Regions from separate parts of the Lysinibacillus sp. OF-1 genome, predicted to be linked through region 4. Evidence: a T-box and tRNA genes for the amino acid it is inferred to sense, from the RefSeq annotation. Region 4 holds a T-box; the other regions hold tRNA genes.
What was found. A T-box is a leader RNA that pairs with one kind of tRNA and senses whether it is charged. The one in region 4 lies ahead of proS (proline--tRNA ligase), so its partner is inferred to be a tRNA-Pro.

Region 1 (5,247 bases), 2.0 Mb from region 4:
GATGTGGCGTTGCACAGACAACCAGGATGTTGGCTTAGAAGCAGCCATCATTTAAAGAGTGCGTAATAGCTCACTGGTCGAGTGACGCTGCGCCGAAAATGTATCGGGGCTAAACGATTCACCGAAGCTGTGGATTGACATCTACGATGTCAGTGGTAGGAGAGCGTTCTAAGTGCGTTGAAGTCAGACCGGAAGGACTGGTGGAGCGCTTAGAAGTGAGAATGCCGGTATGAGTAGCGAAAGACGGGTGAGAATCCCGTCCACCGTATGACTAAGGTTTCCTGAGGAAGGCTCGTCCGCTCAGGGTTAGTCGGGACCTAAGCCGAGGCCGATAGGCGTAGGCGATGGACAACAGGTTGATATTCCTGTACCACCTCCTCACCGTTTGAGAAATGGGGGGACGCAGTAGGATAGGGTAAGCGCGCTGTTGGTTATGCGCGTCCAAGCAGTAAGGCGTGTGTGTAGGCAAATCCGCACACTGTAACGTTGAGCTGTGATGGCGAGTCCGTATGGACGAAGTTCCTGATTTCACACTGCCAAGAAAAGCCTCTATCGAGGTGAGAGGTGCCCGTACCGCAAACCGACACAGGTAGTCGAGGAGAGAATCCTAAGGTGTGCGAGAGAACTCTCGTTAAGGAACTCGGCAAAATGACCCCGTAACTTCGGGAGAAGGGGTGCTCTTGAGCGTGCAAGCGCATGAGAGCCGCAGTGAATAGGCCCAGGCGACTGTTTAGCAAAAACACAGGTCTCTGCAAAACCGTAAGGTGACGTATAGGGGCTGACGCCTGCCCGGTGCTGGAAGGTTAAGAGGAGTGGTTAGCGCAAGCGAAGCTGCGAATTGAAGCCCCAGTAAACGGCGGCCGTAACTATAACGGTCCTAAGGTAGCGAAATTCCTTGTCGGGTAAGTTCCGACCCGCACGAAAGGCGTAACGATCTGGGCACTGTCTCAACGAGAGACTCGGTGAAATTATAGTACCTGTGAAGATGCAGGTTACCCGCGACAGGACGGAAAGACCCCGTGGAGCTTTACTGTAGCCTGATATTGAATTTTGGTACAACTTGTACAGGATAGGTAGGAGCCAGAGATCTCGGAGCGCCAGCTTCGAAGGAGGCGTCGGTGGGATACTACCCTGGTTGTATTGAAATTCTAACCCATGCCCCTTAGCGGGGCAGGAGACAGTGTCAGGCGGACAGTTTGACTGGGGCGGTCGCCTCCTAAAAGGTAACGGAGGCGCCCAAAGGTTCCCTCAGAATGGTTGGAAATCATTCGTAGAGTGTAAAGGCACAAGGGAGCTTGACTGCGAGACCTACAAGTCGAGCAGGGTCGAAAGACGGGCTTAGTGATCCGGTGGTTCCGCATGGAAGGGCCATCGCTCAACGGATAAAAGCTACCCCGGGGATAACAGGCTTATCTCCCCCAAGAGTCCACATCGACGGGGAGGTTTGGCACCTCGATGTCGGCTCATCGCATCCTGGGGCTGTAGTCGGTCCCAAGGGTTGGGCTGTTCGCCCATTAAAGCGGTACGCGAGCTGGGTTCAGAACGTCGTGAGACAGTTCGGTCCCTATCCGTCGTGGGCGTAGGAAATTTGAGAGGAGCTGTCCTTAGTACGAGAGGACCGGGATGGACACACCGCTGGTGTACCAGTTGTCTTGCCAAAGGCATCGCTGGGTAGCTATGTGTGGACGGGATAAGTGCTGAAAGCATCTAAGCATGAAGCCCCCCTCAAGATGAGATTTCCCATTACGCAAGTAAGTAAGATCCCTCAAAGACGATGAGGTAGATAGGTTCGAGGTGGAAGTGTGGTGACACATGGAGCTGACGAATACTAATCGATCGAGGACTTAACCAAAACGTTTGAAACATTCAATGAACCGTTTATCCAGTTTTGAAAGAACAACTCTTTCAACTGAATAAGTGAAGTGATGATGGCAAAGAGGCCACACCCGTTCCCATACCGAACACGGAAGTTAAGCTCTTTAGCGCCGATGGTAGTTGGGGGCTTCCCCCTGTGAGAGTAGGACATCGCTTCGCTTATTTTTCGTGGAGGATTAGCTCAGCTGGGAGAGCATCTGCCTTACAAGCAGAGGGTCGGCGGTTCGAGCCCGTCATCCTCCACCATTATTTTTAAAACAGTATAGTATTATCGCGGGGTGGAGCAGTGGTAGCTCGTCGGGCTCATAACCCGAAGGTCGTTGGTTCAAATCCAGCCCCCGCAACCAAATGGTCCCGTGGTGTAGCGGTTAACATGCCTGCCTGTCACGCAGGAGATCGCCGGTTCGATCCCGGTCGGGACCGCCATTTTTTTTTGCCGGTGTAGCTCAGTTGGTAGAGCAACTGACTTGTAATCAGTAGGTCGTGGGTTCGACTCCTATCGCCGGCACCATTCCCTTGGAGGGGTAGCGAAGTGGCTAAACGCGGCGGACTGTAAATCCGCTCCTTAGGGTTCGGCGGTTCGAATCCGTCCCCCTCCACCATTTTAGGGGCATAGTTCAACGGTAGAATAGAGGTCTCCAAAACCTTTGGTGTGGGTTCGATTCCTACTGCCCCTGCCAGGTATTGAGGTACTCGTTCATATACAGCTGTTATAATTTATATAGTGGCGATTGTGGCGAAGTGGTTAACGCATCGGATTGTGGTTCCGACATTCGTGGGTTCGATTCCCATCAGTCGCCCCATTTTCAAATTGGGGTATAGCCAAGCGGTAAGGCAACGGATTTTGATTCCGTCATGCCTAGGTTCGAATCCTAGTACCCCAGCCATTTTTCTTTTTTACGAGCCATTAGCTCAGTTGGTAGAGCATCTGACTTTTAATCAGAGGGTCGAAGGTTCGAGTCCTTCATGGCTCATCGTTTTTTAATGAATATTGCGCCCGTAGCTCAATTGGATAGAGCGTCTGACTACGGATCAGAAGGTTATGGGTTCGACTCCTGTCGGGCGCGCCAATAAATTTATGTTTTCGGAATGTAGCTCAGCTTGGTAGAGCACTTGGTTTGGGACCAAGGGGTCGTAGGTTCGAATCCTGTCATTCCGACCATTTTTTATGATAAATGGGGCCTTAGCTCAGCTGGGAGAGCGCCTGCCTTGCACGCAGGAGGTCAGCGGTTCGATCCCGCTAGGCTCCACCAGTTCAATATTTTTGGAGGTATACCCAAGTCTGGCTGAAGGGATCGGTCTTGAAAACCGACAGGCGGGTAACACCGCGCGGGGGTTCGAATCCCTCTACCTCCTCCATTTTGGGTCAGTAGCTCAGTTGGTAGAGCATTAGATTGAAGCTCTAAGTGTCGGCGGTTCGATTCCGTCCTGACCCACCATTATTTGCGGGTGTAGTTTAATGGTAAAACCTCAGCCTTCCAAGCTGATGTCGTGAGTTCGATTCTCATCACCCGCTCCAAAATGGGCCTATAGCTCAGCTGGTTAGAGCGCACGCCTGATAAGCGTGAGGTCGATGGTTCGAGTCCATTTAGGCCCATCATTATTCCGAAGTAGCTCAGTTGGTAGTAGCACCTGACTGTTAATCAGGTTGTCGCAGGTTCGAGTCCTGCCTTCGGAGCCACGGCCCGTTGGTCAAGTGGTTAAGACACCGCCCTTTCACGGCGGTAACACGGGTTCGAATCCCGTACGGGTCATCAAGCATGTAGCACAAATATTGTGTTACATGCTTTTTCTTTTATCAATAAATGATACATTAGTAAAGAGTGAAAGCTACGAATCCGCTATCAATGGTTCAGTAGCTTTTTTACATGACTAATATTTTGTTTCTCCTTTCTATAAGATGTCGCCCACCTCTTTTCCTTCTTCATTCACAATATCTTCTAATCATGATTCGATTCATTATAAATTTGAACAAACTATTTCATATATGCAATATGTATGTTTTTTTATAGCTATTTTCGTGGTGCTTGTCGTTTTGTTCCTCTAATATGAGGATAAGTGGAGGAATCGAAATGAATATACAGGAGATCCAGCAATTTTTAAGTTTATATCAGACAGAACAAGATGAATCAGAACGTTGGTTAGCGAATAGATTACAACAGATTAAGAATGCAGGTGAGTACGACCCAACAACAGAGGAGCTAGCTTTTGGTGCACGGGTGGCGTGGCGTAATAGTAACAAATGTATTGGTCGTCTGTTTTGGCAATCATTGCATGTAGTAGATGCACGTGCCGTTTTAGATGAACAGGATATTTTTCAAAAACTACTGGAGCATATCGATTATGCAACAAATAGTGGAAAAATCCGTCCAACAATAACAGTATTTGCTTCGAACAGAGTGCGTATATGGAATCATCAGCTAATTCGTTATGCAGGCTATGAAACGGAAGCTGGCGTTATTGGTGATGCACATTCTATTGTTTTTACTAAAGTATGTGAATCGTTAGGTTGGAAAAGTGAGAGGACACCATTCGATGTGTTACCTCTTGTTATACAAGTAGATGAGCGAGCTCCGCAGCTGTTTACAATTCCTGTAGAATATATTTTAGAGGTGCCAATTCGTCATCCAGAGTCAGTGGATGTAGAGAAATTAGGAATGAAATGGTATGCTGTACCCATAATTTCAAGTATGCGTTTTCAAATGGCAGGCATTGATTTCCAAGCCGCACCCTTTAATGGCTGGTATATGGGGACAGAAATCGGTGCACGTAATTTAGCAGATCATGACCGTTATAATATGCTACCAGCTATTGCGGAGGTTTTTAATCTTGATACAACCAAGCAAGCTTCACTTTGGCGTGATCGTGCATTAGTGGAGCTTAATATTGCTGTCCTTCATTCTTTTAAAGAACAAGGCGTGAGCATTGTCGATCATCATACAGCTGCTCAGCAGTTTAAATTGTTTGAAGAAGCAGAGGAATCAGCAGGACGAGACGTTACAGGCAACTGGACATGGCTAATCCCACCACTTTCGCCCGCAACGACTCATATTTTCCATAAACCTTATGTCAATATTTATCATACACCCAATTATTTTTATCAAAAACCATGCTATTAACTGATTGTGGAGAGGACGAAACGCTATGTTGAATGAGCAAATTCCGAGTATCCCGTGGTTACAATTGACGACACCTTATGGAAGAGGAACGGCTATCCCTCAGCTGATTGAACAGGAGCAATATACAGAGCTAGCTGAGTTAGTGGAGCATCAAGGTACACTATGGCAGGTCACACCATGGGCTTTGCTTGTCCTTCTAAAAAAGCTTGCTAGCAAAAATACGGGGGATGTCTCTGTACAAGAAGTAGAGCTT
Region 2 (5,247 bases), 1.4 Mb from region 4:
TTATTTCGCAATAGTTCGTTTCTTCTGCATTGTTTTGGTAGTTTAAAAATGATCCAGCTATCTTACTGTTCATTGATTCGCATATTTCCCATGCCACACTATGTGATGATAATTCTTTTTATCTGTGTCACCCTCTGTATTAATAAACAACACCCTCGCATGTTCGTCTAGCTGTAGGTCGAGTATTAAATCTTTGTAGTGTTCATTAGTCATTAATTCATAAAAGCAACCAAACGGAGCCGCTCCTGATTCTCCTGCTATAATACGTGAGTCTGAAGCCAATGGATTTGCAAGAACGCGCATTCCTGTTGCTGCTATTTCTTCTTCACAGGAGATGCTTATTTTTATATGGGCTTTTAAGAGTCGCCAAGCCTGTGGATTAGGTTCACCGCAAGCAAGGCCCGCCATTATGGTTTTCATCTCTCCACCAACAGTTACATATTGCTCAGTACCTGCCTTAAAGCTCTCATAATAACAATTAGCAACATGTGGCTCAACTAACACAAATGTAATATCCTGCTCATAATATTGTTGTAAAAAAGCTACTACTGCCCCTGCAAATGACCCAACACCAGCTTGTAAAAATACATGTGTCGGAGCTTGCTGCATCTGTTCAACGATTTCATGTACAAGTGTTGTGTAGCCTTGCATAATCCATAATGGTATTTCTTCGTAGCCATCCCACATCGTATCCTGAATCAGGACCCAGCCATTTTCTTGTGCTAGCTGCGAGGTATAACGCACGGTTTCATCATAATTCATTGTCGTTATTTCAGCATAGGCTCCTTCTTTTTTAATATGCTGTAAACGTTCATCGGCACTGCCAGCTGGCATATATATTCGCGCTTGATACCCCAGTTCACGAGCCGCCCATGCCACACCACGACCATGGTTACCATCTGTTGTTGAAATAAAGGTTAAATTACCTATCTGCGCTTTTACTTCTGATGATTTTAATTGTTCAAACGATAGTTCCTCTATATTTTTCTGGAGTCTATTGGCAACATACTGCGCAATTGCATAAACTCCGCCTAATACTTTAAATGCGTTTAAGCCAAATCGATAGGATTCGTCTTTTACCAAAATTTTTTCTACACCCATCCATGAAGCAAGTGAATCAAGATGATGGAGAGGTGTCTTTTCAAATTGCTCATATGTACGTAGAAATTGCCCCACTTTCTTTACTTGTTCCAATGTAAAATATGGCAGTAAAGCTGTTCCGTCATTTGCTTTATCCAGCTGATTGTGCACCCACTTTAATTTTTCATTCATTCCTATCCCTCCTTTATCATTAGCTTAGTCCATCTAGCTTCAAAATACAAAATTATACAATACAGAACTTACATTTGTCTAAGTTCCTTGTTATGCGTTTATGATCCCCTACGGAAAAGGGAGAAAAATTTCTTAACTTCCTATATAATTAACAAGCCTTCACAGATCCGATGTTCTGTGAAGGCTTCATTTTTATAGTAACTATGTTATCAAATCAATTAAAAAGTGCAGTAGATGTAATTCATCTACTGCACTTAGTATGACCCGTACGGGATTCGAACCCGTGTTACCGCCGTGAAAGGGCGGTGTCTTAACCACTTGACCAACGGGCCAATGGCGGAGAAGGAGGGATTTGAACCCTCGCGCCGGTTACCCGACCTACACCCTTAGCAGGGGCGCCTCTTCAGCCTCTTGAGTACTTCCCCACATAAAAATGGCTCCGAAGGCAGGACTCGAACCTGCGACAACCTGATTAACAGTCAGGTGCTACTACCAACTGAGCTACTTCGGAATAATGATGGGCCTAAATGGACTCGAACCATCGACCTCACGCTTATCAGGCGTGCGCTCTAACCAGCTGAGCTATAGGCCCTTGGAGCGGGTGATGGGAATCGAACCCACGACATCAGCTTGGAAGGCTGAGGTTTTACCATTAAACTACACCCGCATAAATGGTGGGTCAGGACGGAATCGAACCGCCGACACTTAGAGCTTCAATCTAATGCTCTACCAACTGAGCTACTGACCCATTTCGTCCATGCTAAGCTTATTTTCTTTTGCTTTTCATATCTTCTTATGAAAATAATGGCGGTCCCGACCGGGATCGAACCGGCGATCTCCTGCGTGACAGGCAGGCATGTTAACCGCTACACCACGGGACCATTTGGTTGCGGGGGCCGGATTTGAACCAACGACCTTCGGGTTATGAGCCCGACGAGCTACCACTGCTCCACCCCGCGATAATTTTATACGGTTTCGAGTTTTTAAAGCACCATTTATAAAGATTTAAAACTGGAGGAGGTAGAGGGATTCGAACCCCCGCGCGGTGTTACCCGCCTGTCGGTTTTCAAGACCGATCCCTTCAGCCAGACTTGGGTATACCTCCGTTGCAATATATAAATGGTGGACCTTGCAGGACTCGAACCTGCGACCGGACGGTTATGAGCCGTCTGCTCTAACCAACTGAGCTAAAGGTCCTTTAAGATGGCGGCAGAGGGGATCGAACCCCCGACCTTACGGGTATGAACCGTACGCTCTAGCCAGCTGAGCTACGCCGCCAGGATCTTTATACTGGTTAATTTATTATGGTGGAGCCTAGCGGGATCGAACCGCTGACCTCCTGCGTGCAAGGCAGGCGCTCTCCCAGCTGAGCTAAGGCCCCATAATTTCTTTGGAAATGGTCGGGAAGACAGGATTCGAACCTGCGACCCCTTGGTCCCAAACCAAGTGCTCTACCAAGCTGAGCTACTTCCCGTTCTTTTTGGCGCGCCCGACAGGAGTCGAACCCATAACCTTCTGATCCGTAGTCAGACGCTCTATCCAATTGAGCTACGGGCGCATTAAAAATGGTGCCGAGGACCGGAATCGAACCGGTACGGTAGTCACCTACCGCAGGATTTTAAGTCCTGTGCGTCTGCCAGTTCCGCCACCCCGGCACATTTGGAGCGGAAGACGAGGTTCGAACTCGCGACCCCCACCTTGGCAAGGTGGTGTTCTACCACTGAACTACTTCCGCATGTGCATAAGTTTTTTTATCTGGCAATGAAATAATGGTGCGGGTGAAGGGAGTCGAACCCCCACGCCTTGCGGCGCTAGATCCTAAGTCTAGTGCGTCTGCCAATTCCGCCACACCCGCTTATTATTATTTAAAAATGGTGAGCCATGAAGGACTCGAACCTTCGACCCTCTGATTAAAAGTCAGATGCTCTACCAACTGAGCTAATGGCTCTAAAAAAATGGTGCCGGCTATAGGAATCGAACCCACGACCTACTGATTACAAGTCAGTTGCTCTACCTGCTGAGCTAAACCGGCATATGGTGGAGGATGACGGGCTCGAACCGCCGACCCTCTGCTTGTAAGGCAGATGCTCTCCCAGCTGAGCTAATCCTCCTGGGTATTATGCCTAGCGACGTCCTACTCTCACAGGGGGAAGCCCCCAACTACCATCGGCGCTAAAGAGCTTAACTTCCGTGTTCGGTATGGGAACGGGTGTGACCTCTTTGCCATCATCACTAGACTTGCACATGGATGTGCTGGCTTCTGCGTTTTTAGCAGAAGTTTCTTTATGTATCTTGTTTTGAAGTTGTTTACCTGTCCTTCAAGACAAGAATTATTGTATAACGTTTTCTCACATTGTGCAATACTTTTTTATAAAAAAAAGAAATTATTACTTTTTGAAGTTATTTTTGCTAAGTAAGAGAAAATATTGCCCTGCAAAATATTATAACAATTGTTGTTTCAAAAGAAAACAATTATTTTATTTCACCTATTTTCTTAGCTTATAATCTATTTCTGAACAAGGAAAGGGTATAGAAAACCCTTCACTTGTTGTTTCATTAAATAGTTAAAAGCTCTTGTTTCAATCTTAGAATTTCTTCAAATGTTGTGGAAGCTCCAAAAGATAGTCTAAAAAATTGGCGTGCTGCTTCCAAAGAGTAACCCATTGATAAAATGGCTTTCGTTCCAGATTCACTATGAATATCACATGCACTACCCGTCGAAATACAGATTCCTGCCTCATTTAACTTTAAAAGAACATATTGTCCCTCTATTTTATCCATCATTACGCCACAAATAGTAGGCAATTGTTGGTTACATTCTATTAATTGGCATGTTTCAGGCAAATTGTTTTTCAAAAATCTTCTTAAAGTCTCATAATGTTGTCTTTCATATTGATAGTTTTCAATTGCTGCCGCAAAGGCTACAATTGCTGGTGTATCTAATGTGCCGCCTCTTAAACCCCTCTCATGAGTCACACCCGGTGTTAAGGCAGGTACTCGGAGCGCAGGATTCAGATAGACAGCACCACACCCCTTTGGTCCACCTATTTTATGAGCTGAGATTGTGATGGCATCTACTCCACTTGGTATAGCAAGCTTCCCAAATGATTGTACACAGTCAATATGGCTGAAAACATCAGATTTTTTAGCCATCTCTATTATTTTCTCTACAGGCTGAATAGCACCAATTTCAGAATTGACATGTTGAATTGTAATCAAAGCCGTATCTTTGCGGATTGCTTGCTGTAATTGTTCAAGGTCAATCCATCCATCCATCTGTAAAGGCAATTTTGTCACTATAAAACCCATTTTCTCAAGCGTATTCAACGCTGCATGCACAGACGTATGCTCAGCTTGAGATGAAATAATGTGTTTTCCTTTTTTAGAGGCCAGCGCTAATGACAAGATAGCCAGGATATTTCCTTCTGTCCCGCTCCCTGTAAAAATAATACCGTCACTATTTACGCCTAAAGCATTGGCTACAACCTCTCTTGATTGCTGGACAAAATAATAGGCTTGTCCTCCTAAATCATGAAGACTTGCACTATTTCCATAATAACGCTGTGCTACCTCTACATAAGCTGCAAGAGCCTCCTTCGTCATCGGTGATGTCGCAGCATAATCCATATAAATCATTGTCTTCTCCCTCTCTAGTTCATCAAGTCTTGTTTTCTTTTTTATTTTATGTAAAGATAAGTGTCAAGACAACTGTAAAGAGGGTATAACTATGGATGTAAAGGCAGATGTCCTTATAATCGGCAGTGGAATTGCTGCACTTCAAGCTGCTTTACTGCTCGAAGAACATTTTCAAGTACAAATTGTTACAAAATCATCTCTTTATATGAGTAGTTCTTATCGTGCACAAGGTGGCATCGCTGCTGTTACAAGTGAGAAAGATCATATTGAACACCACATTGCTGATACATTGAAAGCTGGAGAATATCATCACGAGAAAAAACATGTTACTACACTCAT
Region 3 (5,247 bases), 1.4 Mb from region 4:
CCGGGCATTATCCGTAAAGGAAATGGAATCTCGTATTTTATCAATAAAGCAAAAATTAGGATCTAAACTATTTATACCAGGACATCATTATCAAAAAGATGAAGTCATTCAATTTGCAGATGCAACTGGTGATTCCCTACAGTTAGCTCAATTATCTGCCGCAAACAAGGAAGCTGAGCATATCGTATTTTGCGGTGTGCATTTTATGGCTGAAACTGCTGATATGCTGACAACGAAGCAGCAACATGTCTATTTACCAGATATGCGTGCAGGTTGTTCAATGGCTGATATGGCTGATATTTATCAAACAGAACAAGCATGGCCGATTCTTCAGCAACTCTTTGGTGATACAATTATCCCGCTAACTTATGTCAATTCAACTGCTGCCATTAAAGCCTTTACGGGAAGACATGGTGGTGCCTGTGTCACTTCATCGAATGCTAAGGAGCTTGTTCAATGGGCATTTACACAAAAACAGCGTATTTTCTTTTTACCTGACCAACATTTAGGAAGAAATACTGCCTATGATTTAGGTATTCCACTTAAAAATATGGCTGTTTGGAATCCCCATAAGAATATTCTTGAAACAAATGAGCCGCTTGAGAACATTCAGGTTATTCTATGGAAAGGTCATTGCTCTGTACATGAAGGATTTACGGTTCACCATACGGAGGTTGTTCGCAAAGAACATCCAACTATGCAAATTATTGTTCACCCTGAATGCAGTCGTGAAGTTGTAGCAGCTGCTGATGATGCAGGTTCCACAAAATACATCATTGAGACAATCAATCGTGCACCAAGCGGATCGTCATGGGCTATTGGAACAGAAATGAATCTTGTCAATCGCATAATGAAGCAGCATCCAGATAAACATATTATCTCTTTAAATGAAAATTTTTGTCCTTGCTTAACAATGAATCGCATTGACCTTCCCCATCTGTTGTGGAGCTTAGAAAGTATTGAGCAGGGGCAACCACATAACCGTATCCAAGTAGATGAATATACTACAGCTGAAGCACTTAGCTCTCTCGAAAGAATGCTAGCACGAGGATAATTAGGTTACTTTAAAAGCAGAGATGGTGTAAAAAAACGTCTCTGCTTTTTATGTTCATATAACATCTATTTTGAATAGCTTAAACAACTGCCATTTTCAAATGCATCATCATCGATCCAATCAAAGAATATCCATCTATTGCTGAAATTGACATGGCTTTATGCTCTATGCTACTGTCGATTTGGAGGTGAAAATAAATGGCTTTTCAATCGAAAAATATTTTTATCAATTTACCAGTGAAAGATCTAAACAAATCCATCAACTTCTTTAAGGAACTAGGTTTTGAGTTCAATCAACAATTTAGCGATGAGACTACAGCCTCAATGATTATTAGTGAAAATATCTTCGCATTAATGATGGTGGAAGAACGATTCAAAGGGTTTAGTAAGAAGGAAATTACAAATACTACTACGTCTGCAGAAGCAATTTTATGTCTATCTGCTGAAAATCGAGAGCAAGTAGATCAATTAGTAAATAAGGCACTGGCCTCCGGTGGTAAATCTTATAGTGAACCCCAAGATCATGGGTTTATGTATGGCTGGGGATTTCAGGATGTAGATGGGCATATCTGGGAAGTAGTTTATATGGATGAAAATGCATTGAATCAAGAGTAATATTTATATCTATGAATATGAAAAAACAGTAGATGCGTGTGCATCTACTGTTTTTTAGTATGACCCGTACGGGATTCGAACCCGTGTTACCGCCGTGAAAGGGCGGTGTCTTAACCACTTGACCAACGGGCCAATGGCGGAGAAGGAGGGATTTGAACCCTCGCGCCGGTTACCCGACCTACACCCTTAGCAGGGGCGCCTCTTCAGCCTCTTGAGTACTTCCCCACATAAAAATGGCTCCGAAGGCAGGACTCGAACCTGCGACAACCTGATTAACAGTCAGGTGCTACTACCAACTGAGCTACTTCGGAATAATGATGGGCCTAAATGGACTCGAACCATCGACCTCACGCTTATCAGGCGTGCGCTCTAACCAGCTGAGCTATAGGCCCTTGGAGCGGGTGATGGGAATCGAACCCACGACATCAGCTTGGAAGGCTGAGGTTTTACCATTAAACTACACCCGCATAAATGGTGGGTCAGGACGGAATCGAACCGCCGACACTTAGAGCTTCAATCTAATGCTCTACCAACTGAGCTACTGACCCATTTCGTCCATGCTAAGCTTATTTTCTTTTGCTTTTCATATCTTCTTATGAAAATAATGGCGGTCCCGACCGGGATCGAACCGGCGATCTCCTGCGTGACAGGCAGGCATGTTAACCGCTACACCACGGGACCATTTGGTTGCGGGGGCCGGATTTGAACCAACGACCTTCGGGTTATGAGCCCGACGAGCTACCACTGCTCCACCCCGCGATAATTTTATACGGTTTCGAGTTTTTAAAGCACCATTTATAAAGATTTAAAACTGGAGGAGGTAGAGGGATTCGAACCCCCGCGCGGTGTTACCCGCCTGTCGGTTTTCAAGACCGATCCCTTCAGCCAGACTTGGGTATACCTCCGTTGCAATATATAAATGGTGGACCTTGCAGGACTCGAACCTGCGACCGGACGGTTATGAGCCGTCTGCTCTAACCAACTGAGCTAAAGGTCCTTTAAGATGGCGGCAGAGGGGATCGAACCCCCGACCTTACGGGTATGAACCGTACGCTCTAGCCAGCTGAGCTACGCCGCCAGGATCTTTATACTGGTTAATTTATTATGGTGGAGCCTAGCGGGATCGAACCGCTGACCTCCTGCGTGCAAGGCAGGCGCTCTCCCAGCTGAGCTAAGGCCCCATAATTTCTTTGGAAATGGTCGGGAAGACAGGATTCGAACCTGCGACCCCTTGGTCCCAAACCAAGTGCTCTACCAAGCTGAGCTACTTCCCGTTCTTTTTGGCGCGCCCGACAGGAGTCGAACCCATAACCTTCTGATCCGTAGTCAGACGCTCTATCCAATTGAGCTACGGGCGCATTAAAAATGGTGCCGAGGACCGGAATCGAACCGGTACGGTAGTCACCTACCGCAGGATTTTAAGTCCTGTGCGTCTGCCAGTTCCGCCACCCCGGCACATTTGGAGCGGAAGACGAGGTTCGAACTCGCGACCCCCACCTTGGCAAGGTGGTGTTCTACCACTGAACTACTTCCGCATGTGCATAAGTTTTTTTATCTGGCAATGAAATAATGGTGCGGGTGAAGGGAGTCGAACCCCCACGCCTTGCGGCGCTAGATCCTAAGTCTAGTGCGTCTGCCAATTCCGCCACACCCGCTTATTATTATTTAAAAATGGTGAGCCATGAAGGACTCGAACCTTCGACCCTCTGATTAAAAGTCAGATGCTCTACCAACTGAGCTAATGGCTCTAAAAAAATGGTGCCGGCTATAGGAATCGAACCCACGACCTACTGATTACAAGTCAGTTGCTCTACCTGCTGAGCTAAACCGGCATATGGTGGAGGATGACGGGCTCGAACCGCCGACCCTCTGCTTGTAAGGCAGATGCTCTCCCAGCTGAGCTAATCCTCCTGGGTATTATGCCTAGCGACGTCCTACTCTCACAGGGGGAAGCCCCCAACTACCATCGGCGCTAAAGAGCTTAACTTCCGTGTTCGGTATGGGAACGGGTGTGACCTCTTTGCCATCATCACTAGACTATGGTCGACCTTCAATACACGGCGTATTACTGCGTCAGCTGCTCTCGTTCAATCAGTCACGTACAGAAGTACGCTCCTTCAATCACTCGTTTGCTTCCTTGTTCTACTTGTGTCTTGAAGCTCTTTTTTTATTGAAAGTTTTGTTCTTTCAAAACTGGATAAACGGTTCATTGAATGGTTCAAACATTTTGGTTAAGTCCTCGATCGATTAGTATTCGTCAGCTCCATGTGTCACCACACTTCCACCTCGAACCTATCTACCTCATCGTCTTTGAGGGATCTTACTTACTTGCGTAATGGGAAATCTCATCTTGAGGGGGGCTTCATGCTTAGATGCTTTCAGCACTTATCCCGTCCACACATAGCTACCCAGCGATGCCTTTGGCAAGACAACTGGTACACCAGCGGTGTGTCCATCCCGGTCCTCTCGTACTAAGGACAGCTCCTCTCAAATTTCCTACGCCCACGACGGATAGGGACCGAACTGTCTCACGACGTTCTGAACCCAGCTCGCGTACCGCTTTAATGGGCGAACAGCCCAACCCTTGGGACCGACTACAGCCCCAGGATGCGATGAGCCGACATCGAGGTGCCAAACCTCCCCGTCGATGTGGACTCTTGGGGGAGATAAGCCTGTTATCCCCGGGGTAGCTTTTATCCGTTGAGCGATGGCCCTTCCATGCGGAACCACCGGATCACTAAGCCCGTCTTTCGACCCTGCTCGACTTGTAGGTCTCGCAGTCAAGCTCCCTTGTGCCTTTACACTCTACGAATGATTTCCAACCATTCTGAGGGAACCTTTGGGCGCCTCCGTTACCTTTTAGGAGGCGACCGCCCCAGTCAAACTGTCCGCCTGACACTGTCTCCTGCCCCGCTAAGGGGCATGGGTTAGAATTTCAATACAACCAGGGTAGTATCCCACCGACGCCTCCTTCGAAGCTGGCGCTCCGAGATCTCTGGCTCCTACCTATCCTGTACAAGTTGTACCAAAATTCAATATCAGGCTACAGTAAAGCTCCACGGGGTCTTTCCGTCCTGTCGCGGGTAACCTGCATCTTCACAGGTACTATAATTTCACCGAGTCTCTCGTTGAGACAGTGCCCAGATCGTTACGCCTTTCGTGCGGGTCGGAACTTACCCGACAAGGAATTTCGCTACCTTAGGACCGTTATAGTTACGGCCGCCGTTTACTGGGGCTTCAATTCGCAGCTTCGCTTGCGCTAACCACTCCTCTTAACCTTCCAGCACCGGGCAGGCGTCAGCCCCTATACGTCACCTTACGGTTTTGCAGAGACCTGTGTTTTTGCTAAACAGTCGCCTGGGCCTATTCACTGCGGCTCTCATGCGCTTGCACGCTCAAGAGCACCCCTTCTCCCGAAGTTACGGGGTCATTTTGCCGAGTTCCTTAACGAGAGTTCTCTCGCACACCTTAGGATTCTCTCCTCGACTACCTGTGTCGGTTTGCGGTACGGGCACCTCTCACCTCGATAGAGGCTTTTCTTGGCAGTGTGAAATCAGGAACTTCGTCCATACGGACTCG
Region 4 (5,247 bases):
CGGCAGTCTTTTTAGCAGATCAGACAGATGGATGGCTCACTATGAGGGATGGCGAAAGCTTAAAATTGGACTACTTCCCGAAAGCAAAGGATGTAATCGATCACCACCTCATAACAACAGCCTCCTAATTAAATAGGAGGCTGTTGTAGTCGTTATTAATAGGCTTGTGCAAACCAAACCGTATGTTTAGCTTCATTTCCACAGCCAATACATGTTGTTTTTGTTGTTGGTGGATTAAACGGCATATTACGAGATGTATATTTTGTTTCTTCCTTCACTTTTTCCTCGCATGCATCTTCTCCACACCAACCAGCTAGTACCCAGCCAGGAATTGTACCGTTTGCTTTGGCTGCTTCAATATGCTGTTGTAATTGTGGTAATGAATCAATCATTGTATGTGTGTTTGCTTCACGGAACTGACGTGCTTTTTCGAGTAAGCGCGCTTGCATGGTTGTTAATTCTTCTTCAATGGCTGTGATAATCGTAGCTAAATCAATTGTTCGTTTTTCCTCTTCATCACGGGCTTTAAGTAAAGCTTGATTGTTGTCAAGATCACGAGGTCCTAATTCAATGCGAACTGGCACCCCTTTTAGCTCCCATTCATTGAACTTAAAGCCTGGTGATTGGTCCGAATCGTCAAGGCGTACGCGAATGCCCTTCGCTTTTAAAGCGACAAAAATTTCATCTAAATGCTCCATAATTTGAGGGTTCTTTTTCCATGGTCCCACTGGAATTAAAACAACTTGAGTTGGCGCGATGCGAGGAGGTAAAACAAGCCCCTGCTCATCACCATGCACCATAATTACCGAGCCGATTAAGCGCGTAGATGTACCCCAAGATGTTGTGTGTACATACTCATGCTGGTTCGCTTTATTTAAATACTTAATGTTAAAGGCTTCTGCAAATTTCGTACCTAAATAATGAGATGTACCAGCTTGCACAGCCTTGCCATTTTTCATCATCGCCTCAATCGAATACGTATCGACAGCACCTGCAAAACGTTCAGAAGGTGTTTTTTGTCCGTCATAGACTGGAATTGCTAGTACTTGTTCTACAACTTCTTTATAGATTTCAAGCATTTGCATCGTTTCTTGACGAGCATCCTCTTCATCGACGTGCGCTGTATGTCCTTCTTGCCATAAAAATTCAGATGTGCGAATAAAAGGAAGAGTTTTCTTTTCCCAACGGAAGACGTTTGCCCATTGATTAATCAAAACGGGTAGGTCACGGTAGCTTTTAATCCAATTGGAGTAAAGATGGCCAATCATCGTTTCAGACGTTGGACGTAGTGCCAGACGTTCTTCTAATTGTTCCCCTGCTGCCTCTGTTACCCAAGGTAGCTCAGGTGAGAATCCTTCGATATGATCCTTTTCTTTTTGGAAGAAAGATTCAGGAATAAGCATTGGGAAATAAGCATTACGATGCCCTGTCTCTTTAAAGCGACGATCCATTTCCTCTTGAATATGCTCCCAAATCTCATAGCCATCAGGTTTAAAGGCAATACAGCCACGAACAGGTGTATAATCCATTAAATCGGCTTTTTGGATAGTCTCAATATACCATTTCGAAAAATCTTCTAATTGTTTTGACATGTGATCTCCTCCAATTTTTGTTAAATCATTGTTGCCTTGGTGTAAGAAAAACAGTGCCATCTACCAGGGCGTTTAGCTTGTTTCAGCGAGCTGTTACTATCAAGCTGAATGAAAAAAGCACAAAGCTGTCCTCTGAATAAGGACGTCTTTGTGCTGGATAGACGTGGTACCACCTTGATTTAGCTTTAAGTAGAACTTAAAACCCTCTCACGTTTGGTAACGAAAACGACTCGGTTATGTTTGCATAACATCTCCGTGGTAGGTGTTCAGTAAAGAAGCGGTGATATAGCTCTCAGCAATTGCTATATTTTCTGTCTCACAATTCTTACTTACTTGGCCACATCATCAAATTGAATATTGTCTGAACTGTTTGGCTTTATCCTACTTTAGCAAAATCATTCAGGAATAGCAATTCATAACTGGTCTATTTTGTCACAGAATTAACGATTAAATCTGTAAAATCATCTACAGACAATGGCTTACTGAAATAATAACCCTGCACATACTCACAGCCATGCTCACGAAGTACGTTCAATTCAGCTTCTTCCTCGACACCTTCAGCAACTACTTGAAGATTTAAAGCATGTGCTAAGGAAATCATAGCTGAAATCATCGCAATCCCTGATTTTTCAGGCACAATGTCACGGACAAAGGCACGGTCAATTTTAAGGACATCCACAGGGAATTTTTTTAAGTAGTTTAACGATGAATAGCCTGTCCCGAAATCGTCTAATGAAATCGTAATGCCCAATGCCCGTAATTGCTTGATGGTATCAATTAAATCTTCCGTATAATCAAGCATACTCATTTCCGTAATTTCAATTTCTAATAAGTGTGGGTCAATGCCTGTTTCTGCAATGACTTCACACACCATGTCCACAAAGCTACTTGTACTAATATGAATCGGAGAAATATTGACGGCTACGCGCAATGTTAAATTATGTGCTTCATTCCAAAAACGAGCTTGAGCACAGGCTTTATGTAATACCCAAACACCGATATCATTAATAAGCCCACATTCTTCTGCAAATGGAATAAAACGATCTGGTGGAATATGACCTAATTCAGGATCATACCAGCGTAGCAAGGCTTCCATGCCAATGACCGTATCTGTTTTTAAATCAATTTTAGGCTGGTAATGTAATTCTAAGCGGTCCTGTTTTAATGCTTGGTGTAATTTTGTTTCTAATAGAAGCCATTTATCGTTGGCTTCATCCATATTGTCACGGTATAAACGGTACTGATTTCCACGCGTAGATTTTGCTGCATACATGGCAATATCCGCATTTTTCAATAATTCTTCTACAGAGTTTGCATGATCTGGGAATATACTAATGCCGATACTGATGCTTGCATAAAATTCATAGGTATCGACGATGAAACTTTCATTGAAGACATTAATGATTTCTTTGGCCATTTCGTCAATGCGACTGACGTCATTTAAAATCATGACAAATTCATCACTATTGTGGCGATAGAATGAATTAGATGTATAATCAACATTTCGTAGACGATTCGACATTTCCACTAAAAACATATCGCCGATAATATGACCAAGCCCGTCGTTAATGTGTTTGAATCGATTCACATCAATGAAAAATAACGCAAATTTATCTCCTGTACGTCGAGATTGATGGAATTCATTTTCTAAACGCTGTTCTAGTTTACGACGATTTGGCAGTCCTGTTAATTCATCGTGATAGGCAATATGGGTAATTTTTTTTATGTCCTTTTGCGCTGTAATATCGACGCGAATGGCGATATATTGATAAGGCTTTCCCTTTTCATCAAGGAATGGGAAAATCGTTGTCTTTACCCAATATAAACTGCCATCTTTCGCACGATTGCACACCTCGCCATTCCACATATCACCATTACCTATTGTTCTCCACATCTCTCTAAAGAAAGATTTAGGATGGAAGCCTGAGTTAAGTAAACGGTGATCTTGACCTAATAATTCTTCACGCGTATACTTCGAAATTTTGCAAAAATGATCATTAACAAACGTAATTTTCCCGGTACGATCGGTAATCGCTACAATGATGGAACTATTCATGGCGGAAAAGATATCTTGTAATTCTTTTAGACTATAGTTCATTTGATTAATGCTATTAGGCGTGATATTCATCATTTTCATTCTCCGTTCATTAAAATATGAAGGGTTTGGTACTTTTGCTTTATCTTACAGCGAGGTATAAAGTTGTGGTATATCGCCCTTTTTTATGTAATTATATTATAGTCTTAGAAAAGCAGTTAATTCAACCCAAATATCAAAAACATCTAAAGCCCTATTTGAGGATTTATGAGAAAATAGCCAAAAAATAGCGGTTATAAACACCCTAAATTTACCTAATCGTAAAGTTTTTTGATACTTTTGTACTATTGAAAGTGCTTTCTTTAGGCTATTTATCTATTAAATACAAATTTCAATTATGCTAGATAAAGAGAATGCAGCTATGTAAATTTTTTGTGAAAGCAAAAATACCTTACGAACCCACAGAGGTAATAAGGTATTTTACAAGTTAAGAAACCTCATATTCGATTGACTCTTCTGATGATTTTGCATATTGGTTATATGCATGTAACTGCTCTTGCGATAAATTTAAAATATAATAGTGAAAATTAATAGGCTCGAGTCCGTGCTCCTCACATACTTGGCGGTAAAATTCATAACCCTCTCGATAATCTGTCACCCTTCTAACTTCCTTTCATGATTGCTACTAAATGTGTTTTTTTATTTTTGTTATATAACAGTATTATTATTTTCTAAAAATATATAACAGAGTGTAATGCTTGTCAATAAATTATCTGAAATTTCTTTTATAAATCACAAAAGCCCAAACCATTGTATTTAGTATGGCTGGGCTTTTCATAAAATATTCACGTCGGCTTCCGTCATAACCACGTCCTTTAAATGCCTAATTGTTTTGCTTGCATGTTATAAGCAGACAGTTGTTGCTGTGATAACTGTAATACATAATAGCGGAAAGAAATTGGCTCTAATCCATAACGCTCACACATTTCACAATAAAATTCATAGCCGTCTCGATACTTTGTCATTAAAAATTCCTCCTTGATTTGAAAACTGTTTTATAACAGTTGTTGTTATTTTTATTTAATATATAACAGATTATGTAGCACGTCAAGAGGTTATGATAGAAAAAACATATAACAATAAAAGGAATTTGGCTCACACTTGTGTGCTCAAATCCCTCTATACTTACTTACCATATGTTTATTTCATTATTTCTTGTATTTGCTCGATATGACGCTGCTCGTGTAAATAAACCATTTCAATCCATTGATCGAGTGGCAATGTACCTAAGGCTGGGTGCTTCACAGCATATTTTGTTAAAATTTCAGGTTCTTCGATTGTTTGTAAAAAAGCGAGAAAATTCATTCTTGATGTGGCTAGTAAATCTAGCATCTCCTGAACGGTAAAAGGCTGATCTATTGGCTCCACAATAGTTGGTGCTTGAAATTTTTTTGTTCTATCCAAAACAACAAGCTGAACATTTTTTCTTGCAGGTGATGATTGTTCTTGGGCTTGTAATCCCCATGTAATGGCTTTTTTGGCTGCTTCCTCTACTAACACAAGATGATGACAGATTTGTGCTACACTCCAGCTTTGTGCATCTGGTTTGTCATTAAAGCT

Region 1: it encodes a tRNA-Pro, which carries the amino acid that the T-box ahead of proS (proline--tRNA ligase) is inferred to sense. The anticodon was not compared.
Region 2: it encodes a tRNA-Pro, which carries the amino acid that the T-box ahead of proS (proline--tRNA ligase) is inferred to sense. The anticodon was not compared.
Region 3: it encodes a tRNA-Pro, which carries the amino acid that the T-box ahead of proS (proline--tRNA ligase) is inferred to sense. The anticodon was not compared.

The regions. Positions count from the first base shown of each region.
Region 1 is NZ_CP102798.1:267,486-272,732, forward strand. Features, by position in the region: rRNA gene NV349_RS01200 (23S ribosomal RNA) at 1-1,852, shown strand, start outside; rRNA gene rrf (5S ribosomal RNA) at 1,919-2,034, shown strand; tRNA gene NV349_RS01210 (tRNA-Val) at 2,046-2,121, shown strand; tRNA gene NV349_RS01215 (tRNA-Met) at 2,148-2,222, shown strand; tRNA gene NV349_RS01220 (tRNA-Asp) at 2,226-2,301, shown strand; tRNA gene NV349_RS01225 (tRNA-Thr) at 2,311-2,386, shown strand; tRNA gene NV349_RS01230 (tRNA-Tyr) at 2,394-2,477, shown strand; tRNA gene NV349_RS01235 (tRNA-Trp) at 2,482-2,555, shown strand; tRNA gene NV349_RS01240 (tRNA-His) at 2,603-2,678, shown strand; tRNA gene NV349_RS01245 (tRNA-Gln) at 2,688-2,762, shown strand; tRNA gene NV349_RS01250 (tRNA-Lys) at 2,777-2,849, shown strand; tRNA gene NV349_RS01255 (tRNA-Arg) at 2,869-2,945, shown strand; tRNA gene NV349_RS01260 (tRNA-Pro) at 2,961-3,037, shown strand; tRNA gene NV349_RS01265 (tRNA-Ala) at 3,053-3,128, shown strand; tRNA gene NV349_RS01270 (tRNA-Ser) at 3,142-3,234, shown strand; tRNA gene NV349_RS01275 (tRNA-Phe) at 3,239-3,314, shown strand; tRNA gene NV349_RS01280 (tRNA-Gly) at 3,321-3,394, shown strand; tRNA gene NV349_RS01285 (tRNA-Ile) at 3,399-3,472, shown strand; tRNA gene NV349_RS01290 (tRNA-Asn) at 3,480-3,556, shown strand; tRNA gene NV349_RS01295 (tRNA-Glu) at 3,558-3,629, shown strand; gene NV349_RS01300 (nitric oxide synthase oxygenase) at 3,948-4,994, shown strand; gene NV349_RS01305 (hypothetical protein) at 5,020-5,247, shown strand, end outside.
Region 2 is NZ_CP102798.1:3,613,832-3,619,078, forward strand. Features, by position in the region: gene NV349_RS17580 (diaminopropionate ammonia-lyase) at 70-1,272, opposite strand; tRNA gene NV349_RS17585 (tRNA-Glu) at 1,533-1,604, opposite strand; tRNA gene NV349_RS17590 (tRNA-Ser) at 1,607-1,697, opposite strand; tRNA gene NV349_RS17595 (tRNA-Asn) at 1,707-1,783, opposite strand; tRNA gene NV349_RS17600 (tRNA-Ile) at 1,791-1,864, opposite strand; tRNA gene NV349_RS17605 (tRNA-Gly) at 1,866-1,939, opposite strand; tRNA gene NV349_RS17610 (tRNA-Phe) at 1,945-2,020, opposite strand; tRNA gene NV349_RS17615 (tRNA-Asp) at 2,078-2,153, opposite strand; tRNA gene NV349_RS17620 (tRNA-Met) at 2,157-2,231, opposite strand; tRNA gene NV349_RS17625 (tRNA-Ser) at 2,285-2,377, opposite strand; tRNA gene NV349_RS17630 (tRNA-Ile) at 2,393-2,469, opposite strand; tRNA gene NV349_RS17635 (tRNA-Met) at 2,477-2,550, opposite strand; tRNA gene NV349_RS17640 (tRNA-Ala) at 2,578-2,653, opposite strand; tRNA gene NV349_RS17645 (tRNA-Pro) at 2,670-2,746, opposite strand; tRNA gene NV349_RS17650 (tRNA-Arg) at 2,754-2,830, opposite strand; tRNA gene NV349_RS17655 (tRNA-Leu) at 2,839-2,927, opposite strand; tRNA gene NV349_RS17660 (tRNA-Gly) at 2,933-3,007, opposite strand; tRNA gene NV349_RS17665 (tRNA-Leu) at 3,043-3,127, opposite strand; tRNA gene NV349_RS17670 (tRNA-Lys) at 3,145-3,220, opposite strand; tRNA gene NV349_RS17675 (tRNA-Thr) at 3,229-3,304, opposite strand; tRNA gene NV349_RS17680 (tRNA-Val) at 3,308-3,383, opposite strand; rRNA gene rrf (5S ribosomal RNA) at 3,394-3,509, opposite strand; gene NV349_RS17690 (cysteine desulfurase family protein) at 3,829-4,899, opposite strand; gene nadB (L-aspartate oxidase) at 5,000-5,247, shown strand, end outside.
Region 3 is NZ_CP102798.1:3,621,271-3,626,517, forward strand. Features, by position in the region: gene nadA (quinolinate synthase NadA) at 1-1,054, shown strand, start outside; gene NV349_RS17710 (VOC family protein) at 1,252-1,668, shown strand; tRNA gene NV349_RS17715 (tRNA-Glu) at 1,729-1,800, opposite strand; tRNA gene NV349_RS17720 (tRNA-Ser) at 1,803-1,893, opposite strand; tRNA gene NV349_RS17725 (tRNA-Asn) at 1,903-1,979, opposite strand; tRNA gene NV349_RS17730 (tRNA-Ile) at 1,987-2,060, opposite strand; tRNA gene NV349_RS17735 (tRNA-Gly) at 2,062-2,135, opposite strand; tRNA gene NV349_RS17740 (tRNA-Phe) at 2,141-2,216, opposite strand; tRNA gene NV349_RS17745 (tRNA-Asp) at 2,274-2,349, opposite strand; tRNA gene NV349_RS17750 (tRNA-Met) at 2,353-2,427, opposite strand; tRNA gene NV349_RS17755 (tRNA-Ser) at 2,481-2,573, opposite strand; tRNA gene NV349_RS17760 (tRNA-Ile) at 2,589-2,665, opposite strand; tRNA gene NV349_RS17765 (tRNA-Met) at 2,673-2,746, opposite strand; tRNA gene NV349_RS17770 (tRNA-Ala) at 2,774-2,849, opposite strand; tRNA gene NV349_RS17775 (tRNA-Pro) at 2,866-2,942, opposite strand; tRNA gene NV349_RS17780 (tRNA-Arg) at 2,950-3,026, opposite strand; tRNA gene NV349_RS17785 (tRNA-Leu) at 3,035-3,123, opposite strand; tRNA gene NV349_RS17790 (tRNA-Gly) at 3,129-3,203, opposite strand; tRNA gene NV349_RS17795 (tRNA-Leu) at 3,239-3,323, opposite strand; tRNA gene NV349_RS17800 (tRNA-Lys) at 3,341-3,416, opposite strand; tRNA gene NV349_RS17805 (tRNA-Thr) at 3,425-3,500, opposite strand; tRNA gene NV349_RS17810 (tRNA-Val) at 3,504-3,579, opposite strand; rRNA gene rrf (5S ribosomal RNA) at 3,590-3,705, opposite strand; rRNA gene NV349_RS17820 (23S ribosomal RNA) at 3,896-5,247, opposite strand, start outside.
Region 4 is NZ_CP102798.1:2,247,847-2,253,093, reverse strand. Features, by position in the region: gene NV349_RS10930 (NUDIX hydrolase) at 1-128, shown strand, start outside; gene proS (proline--tRNA ligase) at 156-1,592, opposite strand; T-box leader at 1,728-1,947, opposite strand; gene NV349_RS10920 (putative bifunctional diguanylate cyclase/phosphodiesterase) at 2,017-3,723, opposite strand; gene NV349_RS10915 (hypothetical protein) at 4,115-4,285, opposite strand; gene NV349_RS10910 (hypothetical protein) at 4,503-4,652, opposite strand; gene NV349_RS10905 (DinB family protein) at 4,828-5,247, opposite strand, start outside.